2 regions of the Streptomyces sp. NPDC001750 genome follow, and region 1 is predicted to be linked to the other one. Evidence: riboswitches for the same ligand, from Rfam matches in the RefSeq annotation. Region 1 holds a riboswitch; the other holds the start of a gene.

Region 1 (7,352 bases):
TGGTGGCGCCGGTGAAGGAGAACTCCGCCTCCTGGTCACCGCTGATCACCTCGGGCTCGACACCCAGGATGTCCAGCACACCGCGGACGAATTCGTCGCGGTTCTCCGCGTCCCGGGAGGCGGAGGTGGCGACGAAACGGATCCGCCGCGCCCCGTGCTTCTCGATCACCTCCGCGTACCGGCGGCAGGCGTCGAACGTCCGCTCCAGCGCCTCCGGGGCGAGCCGGCCGGTGCGGTCGACGCCCTGGCCGAGGCGGACGATCTCCATCCGGCGGTCGAGCTCGACGAACTCGCCGGTGGACGGGTCGGCGTCGGCGACGAGCAGACGGATGGAATTGGTACCGCAGTCGATCGCGGCCACGCGGGTCATGGGTGCTCCTGTGGTGAGTCGGGCCCCTCCGGGCCCCGCCGGGGGACGTGGTCCGGGGCACGGCCCTCGGGCCCGCCCCGGCGGCGGCCGAGGGGCGCGGGTCGGGGGCGGAGCCCCCGTGGGAACGGTCAGCCCTCGTCGTCAGAGCCTGTCGGGTGACCTTCGACCGGAGAGCGGACGCGGCGTGGTGCGTGCGATTCCAAGGCGCCGGAAGGTCCTTGTAGCGGAGCTACTAGGGCGTTTCGGCAACGCCGGAAGCGTGCGTGCCACGCCGCGTCCGCCCGATCAGAGGTCACCCGACAGGCTCTCAGGGGCGCAGGGCGTCACGCACGGCCCCTTGCGCCACCACTCCGGCAGCATCGCGATCGCCTCGTCACCCAGCGGGTTCACACCGGGGCCCGCCGCCAGCGAGTGCGCGACCAGCACGTGCAGGCACTTCACCCGGTCCGGCATGCCGCCCGCGCTGGGGAAGCCCTCCAGCACCTCGATGGCGTCGCGCCGGGCGATGTAGTCCTCGTGCGCTGCCCGGTAGGCGGCGGCCAGCTCGGGGTCGGTGCCGAGGCGCTCGGTCATCTCCTTCATGACCCCGTTCGCCTCCAGCGTGCCGATCGCGGACGCGGCGCGCGGGCACGTCAGGTAGTACGTCGTCGGGAACGGCGTGCCGTCCTCCAGCCGGGGCTGCGTCTCGACCACGTCCGGGTTGCCGCACGGGCAGCGGTGCGCGATCGTGCGCAGCCCGCGCGGCGGGCGGCCCAGCTGCTGCTGGAACGCGGCGATGTCCGCCTCGGTGGGCTCGGTGGGCTCGGTCTGCGGAGGGGGGGTTTCCATGCCTGCCTAGGTTCTGGGGTTCTGACGGTTCGGAGGGGGCCGGGCATCCGGGGCCGGGGGCCGGGGATTCGAGGAACCGGAAGTCCGGGGGTCTGAGCGTCCGGGGGCTGGGCGTCCGGGGGTCTGGGCGTCTGCGGGGCTGGAAGTCCGAGGGGCTGGCCTTCCCTGGGACGGGCGGATGGACGCGGTCAGCCGCGATCGGCGCTGTCGACCCCGTCCCAGAGGTTCGCGTGCCACGGCCGGCCGGACCCGTCCGTCTCACCGTCGCGTTCCTTGGCCGCGTCCGGGTCGATCACCGTGTAGCCCGTCTCCCCGGGAAGAAGATAGTGCAGATGCTTGCGGGCCAGCTGCCTGACGTACGCGTCGTCCTGGAGCCGCGCCTTCTCGTCGCGCAGCTCCTCGGTACGGGCCCGGGCCTCCCGCGCCAGCCGCTCCTGGTCGGCGATCTCGTCCCGCTGCGAAACGTACTGCCGTATCGGGTACGCGAGCGCGACCACGAGGGAACAGACGACGAGGGCCAGAAAGGCGGCCCGGCCGGTGAGCCGGGAGCGGCGGTCCTGGCGACGGGTCTGCGACCGGTAGACACGGGCCGCGGTCTGCTCGCCCAGCAGTCGCAGCCGGGTCGCGGTGGAGAACCGGTCCCGGTCCTTCGCGGCCATGTCTCCGCCTCCCCTTCACACACGTCCGTCCCCGCACACGGTACGGGACCGTGTGCGGGGACGGACGGAGGCCCGGGCCTTCGGGCCCCTGCGGGCCGGGATCGGCCGTGGGAGCCCGAAGGCCCGGTCCGCGGGGACCGGCCCCCACGACGTCCTCGGGGGCTCAGCCCTTGAAACGGGGGAACGCCGAGCGGCCGGCGTACACCGCGGCGTCGTCGAGGATCTCCTCGATGCGCAGCAGCTGGTTGTACTTGGCGACGCGGTCCGAGCGGGCCGGGGCGCCGGTCTTGATCTGACCGCAGTTCACCGCGACGGCGAGGTCGGCGATGGTGACGTCCTCGGTCTCGCCGGAACGGTGCGACATCATGCACTTGAAGCCGTTGCGCTGGGCGAGCTCGACGGCGTCCAGGGTCTCGGTCAGCGAACCGATCTGGTTGACCTTGACGAGCAGCGCGTTGGCGGTGCCCTCCTCGATGCCCCGGGCCAGGCGCTCCGGGTTGGTGACGAACAGGTCGTCACCGACGATCTGCACCTTGCTGCCGAGCTTGTCGGTGATGATCTTCCAGCCGGCCCAGTCGTCCTCGTACAGCGGGTCCTCGATGGAGACCAGCGGGTACGCGGAGACGAGCTCCTCGTAGTACTCGGTCATCTCGGCGGCCGAGCGGGACTTGCCCTCGAACTCGTACGTGCCGTCCTTGTAGAACTCGGACGCGGCGACGTCGAGCGCGAGCGCGATGTCCTTGCCCGGGACGTAGCCGGCTTCCTTGATGGCCTCGATGATGAGGTCGAGGGCGGCGCGGTTCGACTCCAGGTTCGGCGCGAAGCCGCCCTCGTCGCCGAGGCCGGTCGACAGGCCCTTGCCCTTCAGGACCTTCTTCAGCGTGTGGTAGATCTCGGCGCCCCAGCGCAGGGCCTCGGAGAAGGACTCGGCGCCGATCGGGGCGATCATGAACTCCTGGATGTCCACGTTGGAGTCGGCGTGCGACCCACCGTTGAGGATGTTCATCATCGGGACGGGCAGCAGGTGCGCGTTCGGACCGCCGAGGTAGCGGAACAGCGGCAGGTCCGACGCCTCGGAGGCGGCGTGCGCGACGGCCAGTGAGACACCCAGGATGGCGTTGGCTCCGAGCGAGCCCTTGTTCTCGGTGGCGTCCAGGTCGAACATCGCCTGGTCGATCAGCCGCTGCTCGGTCGCGTCGTAGCCGACGAGCTCCGGGCCGATCTGCTCGATGACGGCGAGCACGGCCTTCTCGACACCCTTGCCCTGGTAGCGGTTGGGGTCGCCGTCGCGAAGCTCAATGGCCTCGAAGGCACCGGTGGAGGCGCCGGACGGCACGGCAGCACGACCCGTGCTGCCGTCGTCGAGGCCGACCTCGACCTCGACCGTGGGGTTCCCCCGGGAGTCGAGGATTTCCCGGGCTACGACGACGTCGATGGACGGCACGAGGCATCTCCTTCTGGGATATGACACTGGTTCTGCAGGGTCACTTTGGCCTTGCGACAAGAGCCTAACCGGCCCCGCCCGTTCAGCCCGACGACCGCCCGCCCCCTGGGACGAAAAAGGACCCGGGAGTGCACGATCCCGGGCAAATGGCCAGAATATTACGGATCAGTAACTACAACAGTTGAACGAACTGCGCCGCACACGAGCGGCGCACGCCCGGGTGCGGGACGCGCGGTGCCGCGTCGGCGCGCGGCGCGCGCTCCGAGCAGACGCCCCGGCCCGGCGCGCGGGGGAGCGCGCCGGGCCGGGCATCCGGAGAGGAGAGGGACCGGACTACTTCGTCAGGTGCAGCTGCTGACCCGGGTAGATCAGGTCGGCGTTCTCGACGATGCCCTTGTTCAGCTCGAACAGCCGCTGCCAGCCGCCTTCGACGCCGTGGGCGGCGGCGATCTTGCTGAGGGAGTCACCGGAGACGACCTTGTACTCGCCGTCACCCTTCTTGACCTTCTTGCCGGTCGGGGTGGTGACGGTCTTCTTCGACTCGGTCCGCGGGGCGGCGGGACGGTCGGAGCGGGAGGCGGGGACCTCGGCGCGCTCGGTCTGCTTCGGCTGGGCCTGCTGCTCGGGGGCCGCCTGGGTGCTCTGCTTCTGAGCGGTGCCGGAGCTCTTCGAGGAGGTATCGACGCCCGGGTCGACACCGTCGTTGCGCAGGTTGCCGGCGGAGGCGCAGCCCCAGGCACCCGGACCCTGCATGTCGAGGAGCCGCTCGGCGGTGGCGATCTGCTGGGCCTTGGTGGCCAGGTCGGCGCGCGGCGCGTACTTCAGACCGCCGGCGGCGGCCCAGCTGGACTGCGAGAACTGCAGACCGCCGTAGTAGCCGTTGCCGGTGTTGATGGACCAGTTGCCACCGGACTCGCACTGGGCGACGGCGTCCCAGGTGGCGACGGAGGCGGCGGAAGCGCCGGTCGCGCCCATCAGCGGGACGGCGACGGCGGAGCCGGCGACTCCGGCGAGCGTGGCGACGCGGACGGCCTTGGACGGGCGGCGGTGCTTGCCCTTGCCGGAAAACAGCATGGAGGTCTCCTCACCGACGCCTACGAGGTGAGCTGTCGGGTTCGGGCCGAGTGAGTTGCCCGGTCGCACGTCCTAGCACGCGACTTCACCCCAAGCCGGTCCTGATGCGTCTCGCGACGATCGGGGCCGGCGCCTACCTGGGTCCCCCGCTCCTGCCTACGGCGCTTGAACGCGTCTGTTCCCTCCGACCGACGGCAGGATTCGGCGTGACGGTCGACGGGGCCCGCGGTGCGAGCGGTTACGACCGTAAACACATATAAGCCCCACATTCAAAGACGGACACATCGGGCAATCATCCCTTACTTGCATCTGAGGAACCGTCGTTTTCGCAGGTGGGGCGCGATATGGACGGGACCTCCAGGCCCAACACGCCAATTGACGCAAAGAGACCCATGTCTCACTCGCATGGGAGTGGACACGGGCCTCCGAAGGCGTCCCGGTTCTTGAGGCTCCGTCAGCCGGTCACCGGCTCCGGCCTCAACGGGCCTCCGCGTCGACCTCAAGGCTCTGGCCAGGAAGGATGAGGTCCGGATCGGAGCCCACGACCTCCTTGTTGGCCTCATAGAGCGCGGACCAGCCACCGGGGACGTTCTGCTCGTCGGCGATCGCCCAGAGATTGTCACCAGGACGGACGGTGTACGTGTCGTCGGCGACCGGGGAGGCCGCGTCGCGCCCGCCGCCGTCGCGCGAGGCGTGACGGCCCGACTCGCGGCCGGCATCCCCGTCGGCGCCCCACCCCTCCTCGGCGGCCGGCGCGCCGCGATGCTTGCCGCCCACACCGCCCGACGCCCCGGATCCTTCCGAGCCGGGCGACCCTGACGGAGCGACAGAAGCGTTCGAATCACCCATATCTACCGATTCGGGCGAACGGTGCGTATCGGCGGATGAAGTGGCGGACCCGGTGGGCGAGGGCGTGACCTCGGACCCGGGCCCGGTCCCGGTCCCGGCATCCGGCTTCCCGGCACGGCCCGAAGGCGTGACGTCCTCGCCGGACGGGGACTGCGACGACTTGTCAGCCGGCTTCGCGCCCTCCTCCGCCCCGGCGCCGCCCGTCTTCTTCGCGCCCTCCTCCGCCCCGGTGCCGCCCGCGGGCTTCCCGGAGGAGGTCTCCCCCGGATCGACCCCCGGCAGCCCCCCACCCGTCGCGAGGCCGGAGAGGGGCGCACAGCTCGGCCACGCCTGCGGACCCCGGTCGCCCAGGATCTCCTCGGCCACCGCGATCTGCTGGGCGCGGCTGGCGAGGTCGGCGCGCGGGGCGTACGCCTCACCGCCGTACGCCTTCCAGACCTCCGGGGTGAGCTGAAGGCCGCCGTAGGAGCCGTTGCCGAAATCGGCGCTCCAGGAGCCGCCGCTCTCGCACTCGGCGACCCGGTCCCAGGTCCCGGAGTCGGCCGCCTGCGCGGCGCCCGCGCCGAGCAGCGGGATGGCGATGGCGGATCCGGTCACGCCCGCCGCGACGACGATGGCGGGTGCCTGACGAGGGCGACGGTGTCTGCCGTTCGCGGAGCCCATGAGGTTGCCTTCCGTGTGACGGACGAGTTCGGTCGAGCGACCCGGTGGGGCCGAACGGTGAACCTAACCGGACTCGAACGCGTGTCACAAGTCGATGCAGCGCCGATCACGCGAACATCACAGATGTGACGTCCCGTCAGAAACCAGTCGGACGGGCCGGGGCCCGAACTCCACGGGAAGCGTGCGCAGTCCGCGCATGATGAGCCCGCCGCGCCACCGCAGATCGGCGGGTTCCACCGCGAGCCGCAGGTCGGGAAGGCGCCTGAGCAGGGTGGCGAGCGCGGTCTGTCCCTCCAGTCGGGCGAGCGGCGCGCCGAGGCAGTAGTGGATGCCGTGCCCGTATCCGAGGTGCTGATTGTCACGTCGGGCGAGGTCGAGCGTGTCGGGGTCCTCGAAGCGCGTCGGGTCGCGGTCGGCGGCGGCGAGCACGACCAGGACGGGGTCGCCGACCGCGATGTCCCGGCCGCCGAGCGTCAGCGGCTCGGTGGCGAACCGCCAGGTCGCCAGCTCCACCGGGCCGTCGTACCGCAGCAGTTCCTCGATCCCGGTCTCCAGCAGTCCGCTCTCCCCCGCGTCCAGGGAGCGTTGCAGCCGTTCGCGCTGGGCGGGATTGCGCAGCAGCGCGTACATCCCGTTCCCGATCAGGTTGACGGTCGTCTCGAAACCGGCGAAGAGCAGGATGAAGGCCATGGCCGCGGCCTCGTTCTCGGTGAGGTGCTCGCCGTGGTCGCCGGCCCGGATCAGCCCGGAGATCAGGTCGTCCCCGGGGTTCTCCCGCTTGCGGTGGATGAGCTCGGCGAGATAGCCGCGCATCTTCTTCACCGACCGGGCGACGCCGCCACGCGGGCCGCCGCCGTGCCGGATCATCATGCCCGCCCAGTCCCGGAAGTCGTCCTGGTCCTCGCGCGGGACGCCGAGCAGGTCGCAGATCGCGTAGATGGGGAGCGGGAAGGCGAAGTCGTGGATGAGGTCCGCCCGGCCCTCGGCGGCGAAGCGGTCGATGAGCCCGTCCGTCAGCTCCTGCACGCGCGGCGCGAACGCGGCGACCCGGCGTGGGGTGAACGCCTTGGAGACCAGACGGCGCAGCCGGGTGTGGTCGGGCGGGTCGATGTTCAGCAGATGCGTCATCAGCTCCGCCTTGCGCTCGCCGGGGATGCCGGTCTTCCCCTTGGCGTGCGCGGGCTCGGCGTGGTGTGCCGGGTTCTTGGAGAGCCGCGCGTCGGCGAGCGCCTGCCGGGCGTCCGCGTACCGGGTCACCAGCCACGCCTCGACGCCGCTGGGCAGCGAGGTGCGGTGCACGGGGCTGTGCTCGCGCAGCCAGGCGTAGGCGGGGTACGGGTCGGTGGCGAACTCCCACGTGAAGAGTTCGGGAGCGCCCGCGGGGCAGGTGGCCGGGGCCGCCGCGGCCTGGTCGACGGGGTTCTCCGCAGGGCGGTCGGCGAGGTCCTCCGCGACGTGGTCGGCG
Region 2 (7,352 bases), on a different contig from region 1:
TTACTGCTCGGGCTCGGTGTCGCCGGAGCCTCTCTCGTCACCACCACCGGCACCGCCCAGAGCCACGGATACACCGACGCCCCCATCAGCCGTCAGCAGCTCTGCGGCAACGGCACCGTGCGCAACTGCGGCCAGATCCAGTGGGAGCCGCCGAGCGTCGAGGGACCGAAGGGCTTCCCCGCCCGGGGTCCGGTCGACGGCACGATCTGCGCCGGCGGCATCGGCCGCTTCTCCGAGCTCGACGACCCGCGCGGCGGCAACTGGCCGGCGACCGAGGTCACCGGCGGGCAGGAGTACACCTTCCGCTGGCGGATCACGGCCCGACACGCCACGACCGACTTCCGTTACTACATCACCAAGGACGGCTACGACCCCACCAAGCCCCTCACCCGGGCCGACCTGGACCCGCAGCCCTTCCTGACGGTGCCCTTCGGCGGCCGTCTGCCGGGCTCCACGGTGAGCCACTCCGGGGTTCTGCCGCAGAAGTCGGGCAAGCACCTCATCCTCGGTGTCTGGACGATCGCCGACACCGGCAACGCCTTCTACGCCTGCTCGGACGTGAGCTTCTGAGCCCGAGCGCGGCCGCACACACGCACCGGCCCGCACCTCGTCACGCGCGGGCCGGTGCGCCGGGCGCCGCTCCGGCCCCGGAGCCGGGGTACGCGCCCGACGGAGGCGGACCCGTACGTCAGGTGCCGGAAAGGCGGCCGGGTGGTCGTTCGGCCGCGGCTGCCCGTCCGGCCGGCCGGACGGTGACGAGGGCGATGCCCGCGCAGCACACGGCGAGGAGCAGCAGTTCGGCGGCCGACGGCGCGGGCGCGGTGCGCAGGGCCCAGTCGCCCAGGCGCACGGTGAACGGCACGGCCAATTGGACCGCGGCCGTGAAGACGGGCCCGCGCCGCAGGATGAGCCGGTGCTGCACGACGTAGGCGGGGGCGTAGACGGCCGCGCCCAGCAGCACGATGCCGACGGTCGCCGTGATCGTCGGTGGGCGGCCGATCAGCGCGGGCAGGGACATCGGCAGCAGCAGACACGTGGCGGCGGCGAGCAGTACCGGAAGCACGGCGAGCGGCGGCAGTCCCGGCAGCCGTCGCCGGTACAGGAAGCCGTACACCGCGAAGGCCGTGGTCGCGGCGCCCACCAGCAGCAGGCCCGGCCCGTCCAGGTCCCCCGCGTCCGCGCCGAGTGCCGCGTACCCGGCCGCTGCCGCACACGCCAGGAGCGCCCCGACCGCGCCGCGCGCCCCGGGCCGTTCGCCGAAGAACACCGTGCCCACCGCCACCGAGGCGCAGGGCATCAACGCGACGACGAGGTTGGTGAGCGAGGTGCCGATGCGCGGGATGGCGAGCAGGGTGCCGGCCGCGTATCCGGCGAATCCGAGCAGGCCCAGCAGCCATATGGTGCCCGGAGCCGCTGCGGCCCGGCGCAGGGCGTCCCTGCCTGCCGGACGGGACGCAGCGACGGCGGTGAGCGCCGCGCAGCACACCGCGGTGCGTCCCACGGCGACGACCAGCGGGTCGGTCCCGGCGACCAGGGCGCCGGAGAGCAGCCAGGTGCCGGCCAGCAGCAGCACGAGGACGACCGGCACTGTGCGACCTTTCATGGACGGCTCATGGGCGGCGGGTCCAGGCACGAGCCGGGCACCGGGAAGCCCGGTCCGCGGCCCGTGTCCGGCCGCCCATCATGGTGCGCGGCACCCGGGGACGTCCACCGCTTCCGGACACGACGCGGCCGCCGCCGGGACATCCGTCCGGGCCGGCGGCCGCTTCCCGTCGCGCGCAGGTGCGGGCCGTCCGCGCCCTCCGGCCGGGCCGCTCGGGGATGTCCGGCCGTCGGGCGGCGGGCCGGTCAGACGTGGGCGTCCTCCGGGATGCTGACCAGCCAGCGGGTCTGCGCGCGGGGCCGCAGGTACAAGGCCCAGTAGAGGGTGGCGACCGCGACGATCCCGCCGGTCCACAGCAGGTACTCGGTCTCCTGCCGGGTCAGGATGTACGCGAGCACGACGATGAGCAGCACAGGGATCGCCGGCCACAGCGGCATGCGCCAGGCCTGGACATCGCGGTGCGCGCCGCGGCGGCAGAGCAGGGCGGCCACGGCGACCAGCAGGTACATGCCCGTGACGGAGACGCCGGTGACGCCGTACAGCGTGTCCAGGTTGACGAAGCAGAGTGCCGCGCCGGGGACGCCGACGAGCAGGGTCGCCACCCACGGGGAGCCGAACCGGCCGAGCCGGGACAGCGCGTTGTTGACCGGCTGGGGCCATGCCTTGTCCCGGGCGGACGCGAACAGGACCCGTGAGTTCTGGATGACCATCACGATGCCCGCGTTGATGATGGCGAGGGCCACGCAGAGGCTGACGAACGTGCCGACGGCCGAGTTGGACCAGGCGGCGACCATCGTGTTGAGGTCGCCCGAGGTGAGCGCCGCGAGGTCCGGGGCGCCGAGCGTGATGGCGATGACGGGGACGAGGATGACCGCCGAGGAGATGGCGAGGGTGGCGAGCACGGTGCGGGCCACGTTGCGGCGGGGGTTCTCCAGTTCCTCGGAGAGGTAGACGGCGGTGGAGAAGCCCTGCGTGATGAAGAGTGCGATCGCGAGCCCCGAGACCACCATCATCGCGGTGACCGTGGAGGTCGTGCCGTCCGACGAGGCGACCTGGCCGTGCACGAGGGCGGACGCCCCGCGCTCGGAGTGCGCGAATCCGAGTACGGCGACGACGGCCGCGGCGATCACCTCGAGGACGAGGAAGATCCCGGTGATCCAGGCGTTGGCCCGCAGGTCCAGCAGACCGGCGAGGGTGGCGAGCAGCATGACACCGGCGCCCGCGACGGGGGCCGGGATGTGCACGACGGGGGCGAGGTAGTCGGCCGTTCCCATGGCGATGACGGGAGGCACGATCATCACGACCAGCAGGGACAGCACGAAGACGAGCCAGCCGGCCAGCCGCCCCGCCATGGTCGACACCATCGCGTACTCGCCTCCCGCGCTCGGGATCAGGGTGCCCAGCTCCGAGTAGCAGAAGGCGACCGCGATGCAGAGCAGCGAGCCGATGGCGATGGTGAGGGCGGTGTACGTGCCGAGGCTGGAGAACAGGTCCGGTACGACCACGAAGAGGGTCGAGGCGGGCGTCACGCAGGACAGCGTCAGCAGTGTCCCGCCGACGACGCCGATGGAACGCTTGAGCTTCTGCGGGATGGGGCCGGTAGCCGGCGCGAGCGCCTGGGGAGCGCTGAGCGTTTCGGTCATCGTGCGTTTCCGATCAACAGGTGCGGTGTTTGAGAACGGGAGCGGTATCGCCTCCAGACGAGGACGTGATGAGTGGTTTCGTCGCTCCCAGCGCGACATGCAATCCCGACGAGTTCCGCAGGTCAAGAGCTGTTTACCTACGGAATTCGTTGTTTTGGAGCGAGGATCCGACGGTTCGGCGTAAGAAGTGCGTCAATTCTCGGGCGATTGGCGGGTACGGGAACCGCAGCCGGCCCGGAGGGAAAGTTTCGCCCGTTCCGCATTCCGGAACGGACTCCGGCACCCCGGGGCGCCTAAGGGCTGTCCCGTAATCCCTGGTGGATCAGCGCGCGGCGTCGGATGCGGTGCATCGTAAGGCGGAGGGACGTTCGCATACCGGATGTATGCGGATGTTCCGACAACGCAGCAAGGGGCCGTAGCTGTCGTCGCACCCGCCGGGGATTACGGGACAGTGCTGAGCGGCGCGCTCCCGCGGGTCGCGGATCCGCGTACCTGGTGTCAGCCTGGGTACATGGCTTGGGCGTCATGGACCACTCGTGGTGTGTTCTCGGGGCGTGGAGGCGTGCTCACGGACGAGGTCGGCGTCCTGACCGGGGACCTGACCGTTCACACGACCTGGGCCGACGACATGGCTCAGGTGACCGTGCAGTACACGGGTGCGATCGACTGGTTCACCATGTCGGGCAGCCCCGTGCCCTGCTGCTCCGAGGAGGACAGCAGGCGTCTTCACGACGCGGCGGTGCACTCCGTCCGGGAGGGCGCGGCGGCGACGGTTCCCAGACCGCCGCTGCGGCGGCCGCAACGGTCGGCGGACAGCGCCCTGGAGTGACCACGGGCGAAATGCGCCCCGCCGGCGGGCGGGGCGGGTAGCGACGGGGCCCCGGTACGACGCGACGGGATGCGCCCCTCGGGGAGCCGTGCGGCTTCCAGAGGGGCGCATCCCGTCGCGTCGTACCGGCACGGGGCCGGGCCGGCATGGGTCAGTAGGCGCCGAAGACGTTGTCGATGGAGCCGTACTTGTCGGCGGCGTAGTTGCACGCGGCCGTGATGTTGGCGACCGGGTCGTAGCTGTCGAACGGCGTGCCCGGCACGTGGTAGGCGCGGAACGTCGGGTCGATGACCTGGAGCAGGCCCTTGGACGGCGTTCCGGCGACGGCGTTCGAGTCCCAGTTGTTGATGGCCCTGGGGTTGCCGGAGGACTCACGCATGACGTTGCGGTGGATGCCGTCGTAGCTGCCGGGAATGCCGTGCCGGGCCATGATGGCCAGCGACTCCCTGATCCAGCCGTCCAGGTTGTCCGCGTAGGAGACCGGCGCGGCGGTGACGGTCGCGGACGAAGCGCCGGAGGCACCGGTGGCGGCCTCGGACTCGGCACCGACGGCCAGCTTCATCCCCGGGCGAATGAGGGAGGGATTGCTCCCGATGATCTCCCGGTTGCCCTCGTACAGCTTCTGCCAGCCGCCTGCGACGGCGTAGCTCTGCGCGATCTTGGAAAGGGTGTCCCCGGAGATCACGGAATGCGTGACGATCGCTGCCTTCTGCGGGGAAACACTTCCGGTGACGGCGGCCGGCACCGCGGCCTTTTCGGTGGTGGCGGCCTGGGCCGGGGCGGCCGAGGCGAAACCCGCTCCGATCAGCGGAAGCACCAGGGCGACTCCGCCCGTGGCCGCGGCGATGAGGCCACGGGTCCGGAGGGTGGACGAGCGGCGACGGTACGTACCCGTTGCGGTCATGGTGAATTCCTCTCCGTCGCCTGCGAGGTGAGCTGTCGGGTTCAGACTGGAGATGTCTGGCCGCACAGAATGCGACTTCACCCCGAGCCGTTCCGGATACCGGACCGGCGGCCTACCTGGTTCCCCCGCTCCTGCCGTGGACAAGTGGGTCGGGTTTCTCGGACGGCGGCAGGATTCGGCGTTCCGTCCGGATTGACGGTGACCGTAGGCGAGAAAAGCGGAGCGGAACAAGCCCGAATTTTTTGATCACAATTGATTCACATGATCAATTCATGGAATTCGCAGTAATCCACCTCACAGATCGAACTCGACTCGCCTTGCGCGACAAGGGGAGCCGAATCGCGGACCGACCCTCCGGCGGGTCTTTACGTGACTCACACCACGAAGCGACAAAAGGGACATTCCGCCCACCCCTCAAACGGCGCAACAATTACCGAAAGCGGCCTTACCGGCTAAATTTGCAACTCACTTCAAATGTGAGCAAAAGGGACATCTCTTCGTTCTGTCGGGTGAACGTCGGAACCAGTCACGTGCGTCTTCGGCACGGAACACCTGAACGCCCCCACAAGCCGGGCATGCGGACCCGGGCGTCGTCGCGTGGCCGGTCGGCCACACCGAGGAGGCCGACCGGGGCGCCGTCGCGGGCGACCAGCACGGCGGCGGTGCGGCCGTCCTCCTCCGGCCGTGCGGGCGGGTCCAGCCGGGGCTGTCGACGGCGAGGGCACGGCCGTCCACGGTGGCGGCGACGCGCCGGTGCCGGGCTCGGAGGGAAGTCCTTCACGGGCGGGCCGCACGAGGTCACGGGAGCGGCCCGCGACGACGACGGCCCACGTCGGGGATGCTCGCCGGGGCGCTCGGCCGCCGCGGCGAGGCCAGGGTCATGTCCCCGGCCCTCAGCCGCCCGGCGGGCACCACCTCCTCGGTGTCGCCCTCACCCGGCCGCGTCGCCGCCGCGGGCCCGAGATCGAACAGACCGCGCACCGACTCGGCAGTCCGCGCGGTGGCCAGTGCCTCCGGGGCGCCGGGCGTCACGAAGACGACGATCAGCGAGGCGCCGTCCAGCACCTGCCCGATCACCGCCGTCCCGAGAGCGGCGACCACCGTCGAGAGGTCCACGTCCAACGTCCGGTCCCCAGGGCCCTCTCCCTTCCCGCCCGGACTCCCAGCCGCCCGCGGCGTACGTCAGCGCATGGAGCGGACCCCGCGCCGGGCAGGTACGGGACCGCGCACATGGCGACCGCCTTGCAGGCCCTCGCCACCGTGGAACACCCGCGTCCCGGGCTGCGTGGCACCCCGGCACCGGGAGCCGTCCGGCCCGGCGGGACGGGCAGAGGACCGTCCTCACACCACCGCCGCAGCACCGCGTGCGGAAGCAGACCCGCACACCTACGCTCAGATCTGGATCAATGCCGCCAACCGCCGTGACCCGACAGGAAGCGAGATCTCCATGGAACGGCGCGGGTTGTCGGGACTCGGCGGGGAACTCGCGGCGGAATTCGCCGGAACGCTGATTCTCATTCTCTTCGGCTGTGGGGTGGTGGCCCAGGTCGCGGCCGGCGGCGCGCTCACCGACCCGCCGGGCGGACTCGGAAACCACGACAGCATCGCCTGGGCCTGGGGGCTCGGAGTCACCCTGGGCATCTATGTGGCGGGCCGACTGAGCGGTGCTCACCTCAATCCGGCCGTGACGCTCTCGCTCGCGGCGTTCAAGGATTTCCCCTGGAGGAAGGTCGCACCCTATTCCCTCGCACAACTGGCGGGCGCCTTCGTCGCCGCACTGGTGGTGCGCTGGAATTACACCGAGGCACTGGCGAGAGCGGATCCCGGACACACCATCAAAACACAAGGCGTCTTCTCGACCCTGCCCGCCAACGGCAATACCGCACTCCCCGTCACCGAATGGGGAGCGCTGCGGGACCAGATCATCGGAACCGCCATTCTGGTCCTGCTGATCTTCGCGGTCACGGATCTGCTCAACACGCCACCGGGCGCCAATCTCAGTCCGTTCATCGTGGGGCTCGTCGTGGTGGCCATCGGCATGGCATTCGGCACCAATGCCGGATACGCGATCAATCCAGCCCGCGACCTCGGGCCCAGACTGGCGAGTTTCCTGACGGGTTATGGGGAGGCGTGGCGGGACCAGTACGGGAACCTCTACTTCTGGGTGCCGATCGTGGGCCCGCTCGTGGGCGGCCCGGTCGGCGCCTTTCTCTACAAGTACCTCGTCGGCCGATTCATCCCCGCCGCGGAACCGGAGCCGGAGGGCAGCATCCCGACGCCGACGGAGAGATGACGGCGTCGGATTCTGGCAGGACGAGGGCGGGTTGCGGGAGCACTGGCGGGAGTCGAGGCGTTGGGAACCGCGGTGGGACG

Evidence for each region. Region 1 has a riboswitch for cyclic di-AMP ahead of ACFYY6_RS16535 (transglycosylase family protein). Riboswitches for the same ligand answer to the same signal wherever they lie in the genome.
Region 2: it holds a riboswitch for cyclic di-AMP, as region 1 does, so the genes downstream of both, ACFYY6_RS06445 (LysM peptidoglycan-binding domain-containing protein) here and ACFYY6_RS16535 (transglycosylase family protein) in region 1, are expected to answer to the same signal.

What each region holds. Positions count from the first base shown of each region.
Region 1 covers NZ_JBIAUE010000009.1:89,203-96,554, forward strand. The annotation lists gene ACFYY6_RS16515 (Ppx/GppA phosphatase family protein) at 1-370, opposite strand, end outside; gene ACFYY6_RS16520 (DUF501 domain-containing protein) at 656-1,198, opposite strand; gene ACFYY6_RS16525 (septum formation initiator family protein) at 1,387-1,857, opposite strand; gene eno (phosphopyruvate hydratase) at 2,021-3,301, opposite strand; gene ACFYY6_RS16535 (transglycosylase family protein) at 3,635-4,375, opposite strand; cyclic di-AMP (ydaO/yuaA leader) riboswitch at 4,378-4,549, opposite strand; gene ACFYY6_RS16540 (transglycosylase family protein) at 4,853-5,887, opposite strand; gene ACFYY6_RS16545 (cytochrome P450) at 6,005-7,352, opposite strand, start outside.
Region 2 covers NZ_JBIAUE010000003.1:54,582-61,933, forward strand. The annotation lists gene ACFYY6_RS06425 (lytic polysaccharide monooxygenase) at 1-570, shown strand, start outside; gene ACFYY6_RS06430 (DMT family transporter) at 689-1,603, opposite strand; gene ACFYY6_RS06435 (APC family permease) at 1,849-3,246, opposite strand; gene ACFYY6_RS06440 (hypothetical protein) at 3,758-4,075, shown strand; gene ACFYY6_RS06445 (LysM peptidoglycan-binding domain-containing protein) at 4,227-4,979, opposite strand; cyclic di-AMP (ydaO/yuaA leader) riboswitch at 4,984-5,170, opposite strand; gene ACFYY6_RS06450 (hypothetical protein) at 5,778-6,095, opposite strand; gene ACFYY6_RS06455 (MIP/aquaporin family protein) at 6,427-7,272, shown strand.